One region of the Lentilactobacillus buchneri genome, then DNA from elsewhere that is predicted to be linked to it. Evidence: predicted binding sites of a transcription regulator. Region 1 holds the regulator's gene; each other region holds the start of a gene.

The links. Region 1 encodes NrdR, which represses ribonucleotide reductase genes. Its sites were predicted from a motif close to ACACNATATATNGTGT; they were not measured.
Region 2: the regulator NrdR is predicted to act here: its motif matches at 2,962-2,977, upstream of nrdH (glutaredoxin-like protein NrdH).
Region 3: the regulator NrdR is predicted to act here: its motif matches at 1,907-1,922, upstream of nrdJ (ribonucleoside-triphosphate reductase, adenosylcobalamin-dependent).

The regions. Positions count from the first base shown of each region.
Region 1 covers NZ_CP073066.1:54,136-60,108, reverse strand. Annotated here, with positions in the region: gene mutM (DNA-formamidopyrimidine glycosylase) at 1-648, shown strand, start outside; gene coaE (dephospho-CoA kinase) at 641-1,231, shown strand; gene nrdR (transcriptional regulator NrdR) at 1,246-1,734, shown strand; gene KE627_RS00370 (replication initiation and membrane attachment family protein) at 1,734-3,119, shown strand; gene dnaI (primosomal protein DnaI) at 3,126-4,085, shown strand; gene thrS (threonine--tRNA ligase) at 4,419-5,973, shown strand, end outside.
Region 2 covers NZ_CP073066.1:226,261-232,233, reverse strand. Annotated here, with positions in the region: gene nrdF (class 1b ribonucleoside-diphosphate reductase subunit beta) at 1-371, opposite strand, end outside; gene nrdE (class 1b ribonucleoside-diphosphate reductase subunit alpha) at 383-2,548, opposite strand; gene nrdH (glutaredoxin-like protein NrdH) at 2,651-2,881, opposite strand; gene KE627_RS01215 (class I SAM-dependent methyltransferase) at 3,041-3,652, shown strand; gene tadA (tRNA adenosine(34) deaminase TadA) at 3,662-4,159, shown strand; RNA gene ffs (signal recognition particle sRNA small type) at 4,176-4,262, shown strand; gene dnaX (DNA polymerase III subunit gamma/tau) at 4,427-5,973, shown strand, end outside.
Region 3 covers NZ_CP073066.1:1,348,971-1,354,943, forward strand. Annotated here, with positions in the region: gene nrdJ (ribonucleoside-triphosphate reductase, adenosylcobalamin-dependent) at 1-1,850, opposite strand, end outside; gene KE627_RS06475 (phosphoribosyltransferase family protein) at 2,381-2,935, shown strand; gene KE627_RS12310 (hypothetical protein) at 3,181-3,375, opposite strand; gene KE627_RS06485 (hypothetical protein) at 3,372-3,749, opposite strand; TPP riboswitch at 3,871-3,969, shown strand; partial or broken gene tenA (thiaminase II) at 4,030-4,727, shown strand; gene KE627_RS06495 (ABC transporter ATP-binding protein) at 4,864-5,760, shown strand; gene KE627_RS06500 (ABC transporter permease) at 5,753-5,973, shown strand, end outside.

The DNA of each region.
Region 1 (5,973 bases):
GATAATCTGACGATTGTTTCTCATCTGAGAATGGAAGGCAAGTACGATGTGGAGCCTGAAGATGCACCGGTCGGTAAGCATACCCATATCATTTTTCATCTGACCGATGGGCGCCAGTTGCGTTACAATGATACGCGAAAATTTGGCCGAATGAATTTGGTTGATACTGGCACTGAAATGCAGGTTGCCGGTCTGAAAACGATTGGACCGGAGCCCACCGAAGATGATTTGACCGTCGATTACATGCAGAAAATTTTTGGTAAGAGCCGCAAAGTGATCAAACCATTTTTACTAGACCAGAGTAATATTGCCGGGTTGGGTAATATTTACGCCGATGAGGTCTTATGGCTAAGCAAAATTAATCCTCAACAGCCTGCCAACACGTTGACGTTGAGACAAATTAAAGAGTTGCGAAAAAATATTATCGTCGAATTAGCCAAGGCGATTGCCGGTCATGGAACGACCGTCCACTCATATTCAACTGCATATGGGGAAGCCGGCAGTTTTCAAAATCAATTGAATGTTTACGGCCGTGAAGGCGAACCCTGCTCGAGATGCGGCACAAAGATTGTTAAAATCAAGTTGGCTCAGCGGGGCACCCACTTTTGCCCAAAATGCCAACCTTTACGTGGTGTAAAAAATGACTAAATTAATTGGCTTAACCGGCGGGATTGCCACCGGAAAATCAGTGGTCAGCGATTACCTTCATCAGCAGGGGATTCCTGTGATTGACGCTGACATCGTGACCCATCAAGTTGAACAAACCGGGACTCCTGGGCTCCAAGCACTGGTGGACGCATTTGGACAGCGGATTTTGCTGGCTGACGGCGCACTTGACCGCCAGGCACTCGGCCGGATTGTGTTTAACAATCCAGCTGATCTCAAACAACTGGTTCGAATCATTGACCCATTCATTCGCGAAGAGATTCTTTCTCAGTTGAAACGTTATCGGGATACTGAAATGACCGTCTTGGACGCACCAACTTTATTTGAAAATGGCTATGTCCACTTAGTCGACGAGGTGGTGGTGGTTTACTGTGATCCGGTCACTCAGTTGCAGAGATTGATAAAACGCAATAAACTGAGTATTGTAAGTGCAATTAAAAGAATCGGAAATCAATGGCCATTGCAGACAAAATGCGATTTGGCTGATACAATTATTTATAACTCAGGAACAATGACAACAACGCTGACACAAGTCGACAGATGGTTGGCGAAGGAAACGAAATAGACGAGGTGAACACCATGCAATGTCCTCATTGCGGATACAATGGTTCCAAGGTTGTCGACAGCCGGCCAACTGATGACGGTCGGGTGATCAGACGAAGAAGAGAATGTGAACACTGCGGTTTTCGATTTACCACATTTGAGCGGGTCGAAGTAACACCGTTATTAGTGGTGAAGAAAAATGGTAACCGCGAAGAATTTAACCGTGAAAAACTGTTAAAGGGGATCGTCAGGTCCGCTGAAAAACGGCCGGTTTCGATGGATGCCATTACCAATTTGGTGGATCGGGTTGAAAATAAATTGCGGTCACTAGGCGAGAATGAAGTTTCCAGCCAACAAATTGGTGAATACGTCATGGAAGATTTGGCCAATTTGGATGAAATTGCCTATATCCGGTTTGCCAGTGTTTACCGTCAATTCAAGGATATGTCGGTCTTTTATAAAGAGCTTAAGGAAATTATGGAAAAGGATAAGAAAAAGGGTCAGGATCACTCGGGGGACAAATAATGGCAGAGTCGTTCGATAAATTAACACCCGATACAAAATATCTCACGACCAATGCCCATATTAATCGGAGCCTTGATCACAGTGTTCTAACCAATTTGTATCTACCAATCATTGGTGAAAAAGCATTGGGATTATACAATTTGTTGTGGTCGATGAGCTTAAATGATCATAATCAGTTGGTTTTGCATAAGCATTACGAAATTCAGAGCATGTTAAATTGCAAAATTGACCAGCTGGTGGCGATTCGAAAGCAATTGGAAGGCGTTAAACTGATCAATACTTTGGTTTCCCAAAACAAACCGGATGTCTTGATCTACTCGTTGAATCTGCCGCTAACTGCTGAACAGTTTTTACGAACCGATATTTTGTCGATTATTTTATTGAGCAAAGTGGGCGAAACAACCTACAAGCAGATTGTCGACCGACTAGTGCTGCCACTTCCGGATCTCGGGGAGACGACCAATATTTCGGCTTCACTGCTGGATTTATTTGCTGTGCCCCAGAACCTGATTAAAAACATTCCGGGCGCAGTCAACGACGCCAAGCAGACCATTGTTCGATCAGCTGCAAATGTCAGTGAGAACAGTTTCGAACCGGATAGTCACCAGTTTAACTTCAAACTCCTATTAAGCATGTTGGAAAATTCATACGTCGATCTTAACTCTGTTAAAGCCGCTCGTGATTTGATTTTGTCAGAGAATTTGCTCTATGGAATTGATGAGATCCAAATGGCTAAACTCATTCAAAAGGCAACTAATCTCAGCACCAATGAATTGAATCAATCACAGTTGAAGGCAATTATTACTGACAATTTCAGCCGGCATCAAGCAGAGAACGTGGAGAAGGCAGCACCTACTGCCGAGATCACGCCTTCTTCTGCAAAATTCGACACGGCAACCACTCAACTGATTTCAATTAGTAAAAAGACGGCTCCTGTCGTGTTTTTGGAACAAATCAAGAAACAAAAGCACGGTATTGTGACCAGCGGTGAGCAGCGAACCTTGCGCGAGCTTGTCAACCTGCGCGTGTTGCCGAATGAAGTCATCAATATTTTGATTTACTATTTATTAGTTGATGAAAATCGTTCGACTCTCAATAAAAACCTGATGTCAACGATTGCCGATGATTGGTCACAACACGGGATTTTTGATGCCGAGCATGCAATCGATGCCATTAAGAATCGAACAATCGACAAACAGAAAAAAGCTGATAAGCGGGCTGCCAAGTACAAACAGCGACGGGTTAATGTCAAAGAGACCCTGCCGGATTGGGCGAAGGATGATCAACCTTCCTCTGCCAGCCAGCCAACCTCACAGTTGACTGATGCCCAAAAGAAGCAGCTTAAAGCACAGCTTGATAAGTTAAAAAAGCCGGGGAGTAGGTGAGATTGAATGGAAAAAGTAAGTGATTTCGTCAAGAAACTAATGGAAGACCGTCAATTTAAGGGTGGCAATGTCGCATCAGGTTTCCAAAAAATTATCGAACAGATCAAAAATGACCCTGAGATCGCCAAATTTCTTCAGGATCATCAAGGTGAACTGGCTCCTGATGCGGTTGACCGTTCTGCTGCCAAACTGTATGAGTATGTGAATGTCAAAAATCAGATTAAGGCCAAGAAACAATCATTTGCGCCTGGGTATTTGCCCCAATTGGTCATTAACGATCACTTGATTGATATTGCGTATTCGGCCTCTCCAGAGGTCATCGAAAAGCAGCGCAGTCAGTCCTTGGCGCGTCGAATCAAGACGGTTTCAATGCCTAAAGATATCAAGGATGCCCGGATCGCCGAATTCGACGGGGCTGATCCCGATAATCCAGACCCCAATCGTTATACGGCCCTTTCAATGGCATTGGATTTTATTGCTCAAATGAAGGCCGACAAAAAGACTTTCCATCCGGGTCTGTACATATATGGGCCGTTTGGTGTCGGTAAAACATACCTGACAGGTGCAATTGCCAACGAACTTGCCGATAACGGGATTCAAACCACTATGGTCCATTTTCCAAGTTTTGCTGTCGAAATGAAATCGGCGATCACCGATAACTCGGTCACCGAAAAAATTGATGTGATCAAAAAGTCGCCGGTGCTGATGATTGATGATATTGGGGCTGACTCAATGTCCTCGTGGGTTCGTGATGAAGTATTGGGCGTTATTTTGGAATACCGGATGCAACAGCAGCTACCGACGTTTTTTACGTCTAATTTTTCAATGGCCCAACTCGAACAGGAACATTTGCGTATCAATCAAAAAGGCGACGATGAACCATTGAAAGCCAAACGACTCATGCAGCGAATTCGATTCTTGTCTCGTGAGGTCGAGATGACTGGTAAAAATCGGCGACCAGTTTAATTTACAAATTGAATTGACATTTTTGAACGGCAACTCTATACTAAATGTCAATGAATCAAAGAGACATGACAGTGATGACTCATCACAGGGAGAATGGTTCCAGCCTGGAAGACCGTTTGTTGAGAAATTGTTTGTTACCACTCTTTGAGAATGGATTGCGGATAATGCTTTCCCGGTTGGTACCGTTAGCAGCCACTTGAGAGCTTTTTGGATAATTGTATCCAAAAATCCAATTTGGGTGGAACCGCGCTAATTGCGTCCCTGATGTACTTGTATAAGTATGTCAGGGGCTTTTTTTGTGGCTCCAATAAAAATATAAAGGGAGTAAGAAATATGTCACAACTTTCATTTGAATTTCCAGATGGTAGTGTTAAACAATTTGATGACGGCGTTACCTCAGAAGCCATTGCCAAATCAATTGCCGTCAGTTTAGGTAAAAAAGCCGTTGCCGCCAAGGTTGACGGAAAATGGGTCAACAATGACGAGCCCCTACATAAGGGCGGCAAGATTGAAATTGTTACGTCAGATAGTGACGAAGGCCTCAGTGTATTACGCGCAACTGCCGCCCAGATTTTGAAAATGGCAATTGCCAATGATTTTGATAATATCCACTTTGGTGAAAGCGATGCCGATGAAGACGGCTTCTTCGTTGATACCGATAAACCTGACACTCAAATCAGTGTTGATCAATTGAGTGCACTTGAAGATTCAATGCATAAGATTATCAAACAGGATCTGCCAATCAAGGTGGTCTTCTTAAGCGCTGATGACGCTGCAAAGGTTGCCGGCGACGATCCTTATCAAAAAGAATTGGTCAAAGCAAACGAAGTTAACGGCCAAGTTAAATTCTTCCAAATCGGTGACTTCCAGTCAATCGCCGAAGGAGCTGTTTTACCATCAACCGGCAAAGTTAAGATCTTCAAGCTGCTCTCAGTTGCCGGAGCTTACTGGCAGGGCAAGTCATCCAACCCAATGCTTCAACGGATTTATGCAACTGCTTTTAACAAGCAAAAAGATTTGGATGCCGACCTTGAGAAGCGCAAGGAAGCCCATGAACGTGATCACCGAGTCATCGGGAACGAACTGGATCTGTTCTTTGTTGATCCAAAAGTCGGTGCCGGCTTGCCTTACTGGATGCCAAACGGTGCAACGATCAGAAGAACCATTGAACGCTACATTGTTGACAAGGAAGTTGCCAACGGATACCAACACGTTTACACACCGGTTTTAGCCAACCTTGATCTGTATAAACAATCAGGACACTGGGATCACTACCGTGAGGACATGTTCCCGCCAATGGACATGGGAGACGGTGAAGAGCTTGAACTGCGGCCAATGAACTGCCCAAGTCATATTCAAATTTATAACCACCATATCCGTTCATATCGTGAACTGCCACTTCGGATCGCTGAACTCGGAATGATGCACCGTTACGAAAAATCAGGTGCTTTGTCCGGACTTCAACGAGTTCGTGAAATGACTTTGAATGATGGTCATACATTTGTCGCCTTGGACCAGATTCAAGAAGAATTCAAGAATATCTTGAACTTGATGGTTGAGGTTTATCACGATTTTGATATTAACGATTACACCTTCCGTTTGAGCTACCGTGACCCGAAGAACACCGAAAAGTACTTCGATGACGATGAAATGTGGACCCGTGCTCAGACCATGTTGAAAGGTGCCATGGATGAAATGGGCTTGGATTATGTTGAAGCCGAAGGTGAAGCTGCCTTCTATGGTCCAAAGCTGGATGTTCAGACCAAGACCGCTCTGGGAAATGAAGAAACTTTGTCAACGATTCAATTAGACTTTATGCTTCCTGAACGCTTCGATCTTCACTACATCGGCGAAGATGGCAAACAACATCGCCCAGTCATGATTCACC
Region 2 (5,973 bases), 170 kb from region 1:
CTCCAGTCAAAAATCTCATCAATTTGATCAGGGGTGTTGAGGGTTGAAAAAATCGAGGAATAACTCTTGGCATGAACCGATTCCATAAATTGAATATTGTTCAAAACGGCGGTTTCGTGTTGAGTCTGAACATCTTTCCGCAACGATGCCATTCCTTCTTGGGACTGCAGCGTATCCAGTAAAGTTAAGCCCCCGAAGACGTGACCGACAACCCACTGATGATCTTGATCCAGCGTCCGCCAGTCCGATAGGTCGTTTGACAGGGGAATTCGGGTATCCAGCCAGAATTGCTCGGTTAATTTTTCCCAAGTGGCCTTGTCGATTTGGTCATCGATGGCGTTCCAATTAATTGCTTTATAATTCTCAGTCATGAATTTCTCCTTTAAATAACGCAGCTTTCACATTCGTTGGAACCAACTTCTTGTTGATCGTCAGTGAAAGTTCGAATATAGTAAATTGATTTGACGCCCTTTTTGTATGCGTAGTTTCTCAAGATATTGAGATCCCGGGTCGTCATCTTGTCTGTCCGGCCGTTTTTCCATTCATACAGGCCTTCTGGGATGGTTGAACGCATAAAGAGGGTTAATGCCATTCCCTGGTCAATATGCTGCTGTGCGGCAGCATAGATGTCAATCACCTTACGCATATCCATGTCATAGGCTGAAGTATAGTAAGGCATTGTGTCATTTGAAAGGTATGGGGCTGGATAATAAATCTTACCAATCTTGGATTCCTGACGTTCTTCAATTCGGTTGATAATCGGGTGAAGGCTGGCAGTCGTATCGTTAATGTAAGAAATAGAACCGTTTGGCGCAACTGCTAACCGATTTTGGTGGTATAAGCCGTCTTTCATGACTGATTCCTTGAGGTTTTCCCAATCTTCCTTAGTTGGAATCCAATCGTCTTTGAACAAAGCTTTTACTTCGGCAGATTTTGGTGCAAATGATCCGTCCAGATATTTGTCAAAATAGCTGCCGTCAGCGTACTTGCTGTTTTCGAAGTTGACGAAAGTTTCTTTGCGTTCCTTGGCGATCTTGTTAGATGCAACTAAGCTCCAGTAGTTTAATAGCATGAAGTAGACACTGGTAAATTCAATCGATTCAGGCGAGCCGTAGTACATATGGTGCTTGGCTAAGAAACTGTGTAGTCCCATGCCGCCAAGGCCGATTGAATGTGATTCTTTATTGCCTTTTTGAATTGAAGGAACCACGTCGATGTTGGAGTGGTCGGTGACAAATGTTAATGCGCGGACCATGCTTTCAACTGAATGACCAAAGTCATCGCCAGCCATCATATTATTAATGTTGGTTGATCCCAGATTGCAGGAAATATCCTTGCCCATTTTGATGTAATGCTGCTGGTTATCAACAGTGGATGGGGTTTGAACCTGGAGGATTTCTGAACATAAGTTACTCATCACAATTCGACCGGCAATCGGATTGGAGCGGTTGGCAGTGTCAATATTAATGATGTATGGGTAACCTGATTCTTGTTGCAGCTTACTGATTTCAGTTTCCAAATCACGAGCCTTGATCTTCTTTTTGGAGATCTTGTCATTGGCAACCAAATTATCATATTCCTTGGTAATGTCGACGTAAGAGAATGGCACGCCGTATTCACGTTCAACATCGTAGGGGCTGAATAAGTACATGTCAGCATCGGCTTTAATCAATTGGTAGAATTTATCGGGAACGGTCACTCCCAATGATAAAGTCTTCAGGCGGATTTTCTCGTCGGCGTTTTCCTTTTTGGCACCCAAAAATTCGATAATGTCTGGATGAAAGACTGAGAGGTAAACGACTCCGGCACCTTGACGCTGACCCAACTGGTTGGAGTATGAAAAGCTGTCCTCAAGTAATTTCATGACCGGAACCACACCGGAAGCGGCACCTTCGATATGTTTGATTGGGGCACCGGCTTCACGAAGATTGGAAAGGTTAATTCCAACGCCACCGCCAATTCTTGACAGCTGCAGGGCCGAATTAATCGTCCGGCCAATCGTATTCATATCATCGGTGGTTTGAATCAGAAAACAAGATACAAATTCGCCACGATTTTCCCGGCCGGCGTTCAAGAAGCTTGGTGTGGCCGGTTGGTAACGCTGGTGGACAATTTCGTCGGCCAAATCCATTGCCAACTGCTCGTCACCGTCAGCGAAGAAGAGGGCGTTAGCGGCGACCCGATCCAGGAAGCTTTCCAGATATAAATCATTGTCGTTGGTTTTCAAAGCATATTGGGCGTAGAATTTGTAGGCTGCCATAAATGATTTAAAGTGGAAATCCTGATCGTTTAAGTACTGGTACAGTTTTTCGACAAAGGATAGTTGATATTTATGAATAAAATCGGCTTCGTAATAGTTGTTTTTGATCAGGTAATCAAACCGATCGCTGAGACTGTCAAACTTCATTAAGTTTGGCTGAACGTTTTCTTTTAAAAAGGCCTCGAGGGCTTCCTTGTCTTTTTGCAGTGGAATCTGCCCGTTGACGGGGATGTTAATTTCGTTGTTCAAATCAAAGTAGGTAACATCCTTAAGGTTGTGAAGTGACATATTTAGTACCACGCTTTCTTATAATTGCGAATAAAAGGGGCGAGACCGTTTGTGGTTTCGCCCGCTAATCTGAAATCAATATGTTAGAATGGATGAAGGCAATTAGCCGGCAATCGATTGGAGCTGATCAGGTCGAAAGCCGCTGAATGCTTGCTTACCATCAACATCGACAACGGGGACAGCCATGAACCCTCGTTGTTTCAGGTAATCAATATATTGTGGTTGCTCGTTGATGTTGTGTTCCTCAAATTGAACGTTGTGTTCTGAAAGGTAACGTTTTGTCATTTTGCATTGCATACAGTTGTTCTTTGAATATAGTGTGATTTTAGCCATTGTTAACACTTCCCCTGTTTCGTTAAAATTTAATTTATGATTCAAGTTTACACTAAATAGTGTGAAATGCAACGATTAAAACACAATATATTGTGACAAAACTAATTGTAAGCACCAAATATAGATAACGATTATAAAAGATCATTTTAGGAGAATTTTATGTCAGAACAATCATTTTATTATTCAAAGAATCCCAACGTTGAATCCGATCCGATTACATGGAACTTTGCGTTGCTTGGAAACAACTTAGTGTTTACTTCAGATAACGGTGTGTTCTCTAAACATACGGTCGACTACGGCAGCCGGGTGCTGGTTAATCATATTAATTATGACCTTATTCCTGACGGCAAACTGTTAGATATGGGAACCGGGTACGGTCCAATTGGCATTTCAATTGCCAAAGCATTTCCGGATCGGCAGATTGATATGATTGACGTCAATGAGGTGGCCTTGGCGCTTGCCAAAAAGAATGCCGACGCTAATCGGGTTGATAACGTTCATATTTTTGAAAGTAACATATATGAAGCGATTACTGATCAGTATGCTGCCATCGTGACCAACCCACCGGTGAGAGCCGGCAAGAAAGTTGTCGATGCCATGATCTCCGGGGCAGTCGATCACTTAGTTGATGGCGGCACCTTGACGGTGGTTCTTCAAAAAAAGCAGGGCGCACCATCTGCCAAGAAATTGATGACCGAATTATTTGGTGACTGTCAGATTTTAAAACGGGACAAAGGTTACTACATTCTTCAAAGCATCAAGAAATCGTGAGGGTTCGAAATGTTTCAAGCTGATAGTCGTTTTATGAAAGCTGCACTGATCGAAGCAAACAAGGCCTATCTAATCGGTGAAGTGCCGATTGGCGCCGTGGTCGTCCATGACGGGACAATTGTCGGGCGTGGTCACAATCTAAGAGAACATTTAAATGACGGTACGGCCCATGCTGAAATTTTAGCAATCCAAGAGGCTTGTCGAACACTGCGGAGTTGGCGGCTGATTGATTGCGATCTTTATGTGACGATTGAACCGTGCTTGATGTGTGCCGGAGCGATTATTAATTCGCGGATTGAAAATGTTTGTTTTGGCTCTCGTGATCCCAAAGCCGGCGCAACCAGAAGTTTATATGCAGTGTTGGAAGATTCCCGATTGAATCATCAAGTCAACGTTGTTGAAGGGCTTTATGCCGATGCGGCATCGCGGATCATGAAAGATTTCTTCAAGGCTGCGCGTAAGAAAAGAAAGAATAAGGCTGGCAATTCTGAATCATTTAAGTTATGATAGATATTGCCGCAAGGCCCTGAGGCAAGGGTCGGGTTACGAACTGTGTCAGGTCCGGAAGGAAGCAGCACTAAGTATCATCAACCTTGTGCCTCTTGTACATAGAACTTTTGCTCTCAGCAACTTTGCTGGGGGCATTTTTTTGGAGAAATTTCTTGAAAGTCAGACGGTCGTTGATTGCACTCTGGTTGGATTCATCATATAATTATTTAGACGTTTCATTGAACGATTTTAAGAATTTGGCATTCTATTTTGGAGGATTTGGTAATGAGCTATCAAGCATTATATCGGGTTTGGCGACCACAAAGATTTGATGAGATCGTCGGCCAGTCGATTATCACCAGAACATTAAAAAATGCGCTAATTACTAAACAAACGAGTCATGCCTATTTGTTTACCGGTCCTCGGGGAACAGGTAAAACTTCGGCAGCCAAAATTTTTGCCAAGGCAGTGAACTGTCACTACTTAAAAGATGGTGAGCCCTGCAACCAGTGCGAGACTTGTAAAGCAATTAATGAGGGCAGTTTAAATGATGTCATTGAGATTGATGCCGCTTCCAACAACGGTGTTGAAGAAATCCGGGATATCCGGGACAAGGCGAAATACGCCCCAACTCAGGCTGATTACAAAGTCTACATCATCGATGAAGTTCATATGCTTTCAACGGGGGCTTTCAATGCTCTGCTAAAAACGCTGGAGGAACCACCGGCTAACGTAATCTTTATTTTAGCAACCACTGAACCGCACAAGATTCCGGCAACGATCATCTCCAGGACACAAAAATTTGACTTTAAGCGGATTAAACCTCAGGATATTTTGGAAAGAATGAAATATATCCTTGATCAAAAAAAGGTTGAGTACGACGACAAAGCCTTGAAATTAATTGCCAAAGCTGCTGAGGGCGGGATGCGGGATGCCTTGAGTATCCTCGATCAGGCGATGTCTTATGGTGACAATAAAATTACTTATGAGAACGCCTTACTTGTGACCGGCAGCGTGACCAATGAATTATTAACCACCTATATGCAGCAGGTGGTCAACAAGGACACCAAGAGCGCGTTGATCACCATTCAAAAAATATTGGATGAGGGTAAAGACGCCAGCCGGTTCATTGAAGATTTGACCAGTTACTGCCAGGATATTCTGTTGTATCAACAGGACCCCGGAATCGTTGAAGAAATGGAACTGGGGATCATTGATGACCAGTTCAAGACCTTAAGTGGCCAGATCAGCGATCAAGCCATTTATCAGATGATTAATGAATTGAATGCGATTTCTAATTCATTGCGGTTTACCGCTCATCCAGATGTTTATCTGGAGGTCTTGACGGTCAAAATTACCCATTTGGATGCCACAAATCAGCCCAAGGCCGTTTCAGCACCACAATCACAGCAGTCGGCTAAAACGGCCGCGGCCCCGGAAGTTAATGCGGAAATTCAACAATTGACGCAGCAAGTTGCCGAACTCAAGGCGGAAGTTGCCGATCTCAAACGGGAATCGACACCTCAGTCACCAACAGTCAGCACGCCGGAGCCTGCCAAAGTCAGTGAGGCTCACTCAATGGACAATCACATTGAGCTGGCTAAAATCTATCCAATTTTGGGTAAAGCCACCCGGAAACAATTAAATCAATTTAAATCAGTTTGGCCGGACTTGATGGATGCCTTGTCGGTGACCCAACGGGCTGTCATGCACGTGTCATCGCCGGTGGCTGCCAGTGCCGGCGGAGTAATTGTTGCCTTCGAATACCCATTTTTGTATCAGAAGGCTCAAGGCGACACTGATTTGAAGGATGCTCTTGAAAACAATTTGGA
Region 3 (5,973 bases), 1.2 Mb from region 1:
GGGAATTCGGCAACCATGGTGCTCTTGGTGTAAACATCTGGTTCAACGTGATAGCCGCAAGCCTTCAAAGCTGGCAGCAGTGGATCTGAATCTTGGAAACGAATCCGTTGGATCAAGTAACCAGCATAGTGGAAGTGCATGCCTTCAGAGACACCGGCTAATTTGGCAACCGTTCCTGATGGCTTAACAGTGGTGTGCTTGATGGAAGGTTTGCATCCAAGTGTATCAGAGTAATCTTTATCAGCGCGGACAACGGCTTTGTACAAGCCATCAACTTCTTTAACAACTCGTGGATCGTAAATTGGCTTCTTGATAGCTTCGCCAGTTTCAGGATCTTTAGCATCTTCATAACCGGTAACAACTCGGTTACCAAATTTAGCCAAAATCCAATCCTGAATTCCTGACATTGAGATACCGATCCGACGGTTATTTTCAATGACGTTCCGGGAAACTTCCCAGTCGTAATTGCTGAAAGTAGCCCGCTTTGAGAAACGAGTTCCCAAAGTAAAGGCTTCATCGAGATCCCAACCTTGTTGACTGGCAACGTAAGGGAAGACTTCAAACAAGTTACATGGCTCACCATTTGCTAAAGAAATTTCACCACAGGGGTTGGTTCCTTCAACATTGGCGTCGATGTCTTTTTGCAGACCATCGATCTTACGGCCGTAGTTCTTGGAAAGCTCCAAGTTAACAATTCCTGGTTCGCCATTGTGTTGGATTGAATCAGCAACCGGCCCGTAGTTGTCGAATTCTGAATCAACTGCCACACTGTTGTTTGATGCCCAACGGTGATGGTAGAGCTTGTCTTTATCCTGCTTCATCGTAATAAAATCTTCATCGTCAGCTGAGCCTAAAGCCAATTCGGCTGAACGACGGACATTGCCGGCAACGACAGTCTTTCCGATCAAGTTGCCAATATCAGTGGCATCAACCGATGACAAATGGCGGCCAACGCGTGAATTGAGCAGACTGTTAATATCAATTAACATTTCAATCAGTGGCATTGGACCTGAAGCAGTTCCGCCAAAGCCCTTGATCTTAGCACCCTTTTCACGGATGTCGCTCATATCCAGAACTAAGTCAGTCTTACCATCGGCGTTAGTGCCATTGAAGTGCATATCAATCAAGTGCGCATTGGCAACCACCCAACCTTCGCGGGTATCTGGCAGACGATAGTAACGAACGTCTTTGATTGAATGATTCTTCAACCATTCATCTTTGTCAGTTGCACCCATATCAAGGGAATCCTGGTATGACTTGCTATCCTTGTCGATGATTACTTTCAAATCGATCTTTTTATCAACTAGAGGAATCTTATGAATATTATCTTTAGTGACAGAAAAACCAACGCCGCCGCCCTTCATCAATTGGTCAAACATGAATGAATAAGGCATCGAAACGGCTGGGGTGTCCGGTTGGAGATACTCTGGCAAAATGTGGCTGTGGCCATATGATTGTGGGCGAACAGCGATGAACCAACAGTTGTTCAAGGCGTCACCGTTACGGTCCTGATAGCTGGTACCAGAGATCCAAAGGTTACGGCCTGATGGGGTAGCTGAAAGACCATAAATCAGCTTGTAGAGCTTCTTGGCTTCTTCGGTTAAGTCATCAACAACTTGGGGATCAACGTTGTCTTCGTGCAGACGAGGGTCAAGGTTGATGTTGCCTTCAACCACCCGTTTAACGGTTTCGTCCCAGTTTTCAGTACGGCCCTTTTCAGGCAGCCAACGGGCATAAGTCCGCTTGTAGGTAACCCAGCCTAATTCTCCCCAGTGAGGTGTAACTTCTTCTTTAACTTGTTTTATAAATTCATCAGATAGTGAAACTGATGAAAGTTTCATTGCTTGCATAATGATTCCTCCCATATGTACATTATATTCTCATTTCGTTTGAATTGCTCGAACTGATACTATATATAGTATATCTAACCGGTTTCAGAATCAATATATTGTGTATTCGGTAGATTTGCTTGTACCCTGCATAATCGCGTGGACTCGCGGATTGGTGAGCTTCAAAAAAATTTGAATCACACTAAGGGTGGTTTTGGGAGTGACAAATAGTTGGATTGATTGAGACCCATTTTGGCTATATATGGGGGTATCTTGTGGATGATTCCCAAAATAGACCACATAATGTGTCGTCTTAGGTGACGGATTGTGAGCTGAAAGTGACATTTTGACGTTTTTGCTGTAAAATTCGTGTCTGGACTATCATATGTGGATAAAAAGGATAAAATGGAGTATTATCATATACATAGACGAACAAAAAACATAAAAGTAGAAATTTCGTTAACAGTTGTGGCTGTGAAAAGCCTCGATTTTCACACATATTAGTCGTTTTTGGTACTTTCTTTCTATCTTATATAATCTGGAGGATCAAGATGCAGAAGGAATATGAATTAACAATTGGTAAACTGAAGCGGACACTACCGATTATCCCGATCACAGACACGGCGGCAATTGCCTCCTTCGTCTTATTGGGGGATGCTGAGTTAACCCGTTATGCCGCTCAGGAGTTGGCCAAGCGGATTAACATTCCGTTTGATTATCTGGTGACATTGGAGAGCAAAGGGATCCCATTGGCTCAAGAACTGAGCATGATTACCCATCACCCACGTTATTTCGTCTTGCGAAAGAGTGTTAAGGCGTACATGCGAAACCCAATTGCGATTGGGATGCGTTCGATTACCACTGATTATCATCAACAGCTGGTTTTGGATGGGTGTGACGCAGAACAGCTTCGAGGCAAACAGGTGATCATTGTGGATGATGTGATCAGTACAGGCGGCTCACTGGCTTCGGCAGAACACTTGTTGAAGAAAGTGGGTGCCAATGTTGTGCAACGCTGTTCCATTTTAGCCGAGGGACGGGCAACTAGTCGAGATGACTGTGTATTCTTGAATACTTTGCCGGTGTTTGCGGTGAAGAACGCTTAACATATGATTATAAACTGACCGACGCCGTAAATCTTGTTTGAGATTTACGGCGCCGGTTTTTGGAATTGTCGTGTCATTATGGGAGATTCTTATACTTGGAGAATCCATCGATCAAGAAGTTTGAGATGGCAAGCCATGTGATAAAGAGGGCGATGTTGGCTATTAGTTGAAGCTTTAAGAGTAAGAACAGAAAACCAATCGTCGAAACTGTGATGATGATCATTGAAGTTGTGCCGCGCTGATAGTTATGGGAAATTAAATTCAGGATGAAGAGAGTAGACTTTCCAACCAGCATAGGTATACCATGCGAGCCAGATTACAACGACGGCAAGAATTAGCCAGATTGAATCAATGTGTAATGCAGTCATACCAATATAGACGATCAATGTGAGGAACATTGGTGCGTTAGTGAATAGAGCGTATTTCCAGTTAAATATCATTTTGCAGCTCTCCTGTAGGATTTGAAGCCGTTAATGACGGAGTAGAATAAACCAAATGCCAATAGATAGCCTTCTGGACTTTGTGGATAAAGCCTGAGAATTATGAGGCCAACCATGACGATGATCCACAGTGCCAAGACAACGTTTGCCACTGTGTTGAATTCAAAGTTTTGTAGATCAAGTTCAGGATGGTTACTGAAGAAAGTCTTGGCATACTTATAATGAACAAAAATATATCCGGCTGAAAAAACACCTAAAGTGAATAGCAAAGCGATGACATCATTTGTTATGTATAAATGGATTAACAAATAAATGGCGATCAAAGGGATGTATGGGGAAAAGCTAATCAGTGTGATCTTCCAATTGAATTTCATGAAACAACTCTCCTTGTAGTAAGATTCCCCCAACCCTCAGAAAATTGTTGCTTTCAGCGTATCATATACGAAGAAAATCGTAAAATACTCTTCAAAATATGGTAAACTTTGGGTATTCAAATAAGATCACTAGGGGTGCCTTGTGCTGAGATGGTGACTTGCCAATCCCTTTGAACCTGATTTGGTTAATACCAACGTAGGGAAGTGGAATAATGAGTTCGAAAAGTGCCAAGTCCGGTCGCGTTCTATTTGAAAATTTTGCTTTAAGGAGCACTGACCCATGAAATTTTCTGAAGAATTAGTCGCAGCTGGACAGCCAATTTTACACGAGATCTATCAACATCCGTTTGTCGAAGGAATCGGCAATGGAGAATTACCCAAGAAGCCTTGTCCTTTTATGTTGGTCAGGACTACAACTATCTGAATGCGTTCATCAAGGTGTACGCCGATGCCATTCAAAAATCGCAAACCAGAGCCGATATGGCTATTTTTGCCAAACAAATTGACTTTATCCTGAATAGTGAAATCCATCCGCATCACAACTTCTGCAACGTGGCAGGGGTCGAATACGAAACCCTGCAGCACGAACCACAAGCTCCCGGCACATACCTGTACAACGAACACATGTATCGTGCTGCGCGAACTGGCGACTTGATTGATGTTGTTGCGGCCATGACCCCGTGTCCATGGACTTACCTGGAAATCGCAAACCGGTTTGTGAAGCAGGGGAAGAATACCGACGACAATGTTTTTAAACCATGGATTGATTTTTACGCTGACATGGAAGATGACAGTGACAGCATTTTGCCCCAGTTATTTGCTTTGATTGACCGTGAAGCGGAACACTACGATCAACATCATCTGGATGTGGTCAAAGAAGAATTCTTGAAGAGCTGCGAACTGGAATGGGAATTCTGGGATCAAGCGTACCATCAACGCAGTTGGCACTTTGTTAAACCAATGAAACAGTATCGATAATTAAAATGATTCTGAGCAGGATTGCAAGTTTGCGATCCTGCTTTTTATGTACAAATCCATTGACATCAAATGTTTTCCGTAAAATCCGCCAGACGATTATGGTATGATAAGCTCAAAAGAAATGGGAGGTATTCGCATGCTCACGATCAATCATCTCCACAAACAATTTGGCAGTCTGACTGCATTGGACGACATTAGTTTTGATGTTCCCGACAACCAGATCACCGGATTAATCGGCCAAAACGGCTCTGGAAAATCGACCACCTTTCACAGCATCCTAAACTTTCTCAAGTATGATGGTCAAATCCGCTGGAGTGGTCAGCCCATCAAAGAGGCTGATTTTGATGCAATTGGCTACCTGCCTGAAGAACGCAGCTTGATGCCCAAACTAACCATTGAGCAGCAGATTGTCTATTTAGCACGATTGAAGGGGAAACCTGCAAAAGAAATTCGCCCACAAATTGACGACTGGCTGAAAAAGTTTGCGGTTAAAGGTAAGAAAACTGATAAGATTAAGGATCTCTCAAAGGGAAACCAGCAGAAAGTGCAACTGATTGTGACCCTAATTCATCATCCCAAATTGATTATCTTGGATGAGCCCTTTAGTGGCCTGGACCCGGTAAATGCGGATTTGTTGAAAAAGGCAATTCTGGAAGCACGGGATCAGGGGGCAGCAATTATCTTCTCCAGCCATGATATGGCGAATGTTGAGGCAGTTTGCGATCGACTGGTTATGCTACGGACGGGTGAAGTGGTCTTAAACGGCACCATCAGCGAAGTTCGCGATCAGTTTGGCAAATCAGAAATTTTTGTCACTACCGATTGGACTGAAGAACAGCTGAACCAGCTCCCACATGTTGTTAAAGTCCAGAATATTCGCGGTTCTCGGTTCTTGTTGCGATTGGATGATCCCAGTAAGGGACCCGAAGTCTTTGAGAAGCTCACTGACGGTAAATACATCGAAGAATTTAGTCAGCAGCCACCAACACTTGATGAAATTTTCAGAATGAAAGCGGGGATCTCTCATGAATAAAACCCTAATTGTTGCCATGGAAACCTATCTCCGCCAAGTTAAGTCTTGGAGCTTCATCGTCTTGGTGCTGTCTCCGTTCATTTTGTTGGCAATTTCTTTAGGCATCGGCTACACCAGTGCGACTTCCAGTTCAGATCAACAGCGAATTGCCGTCATTTCTGATCAACCGGCACTCCGAAGGCAATTTATCAAAGCCAATCGGGATGACGTGAA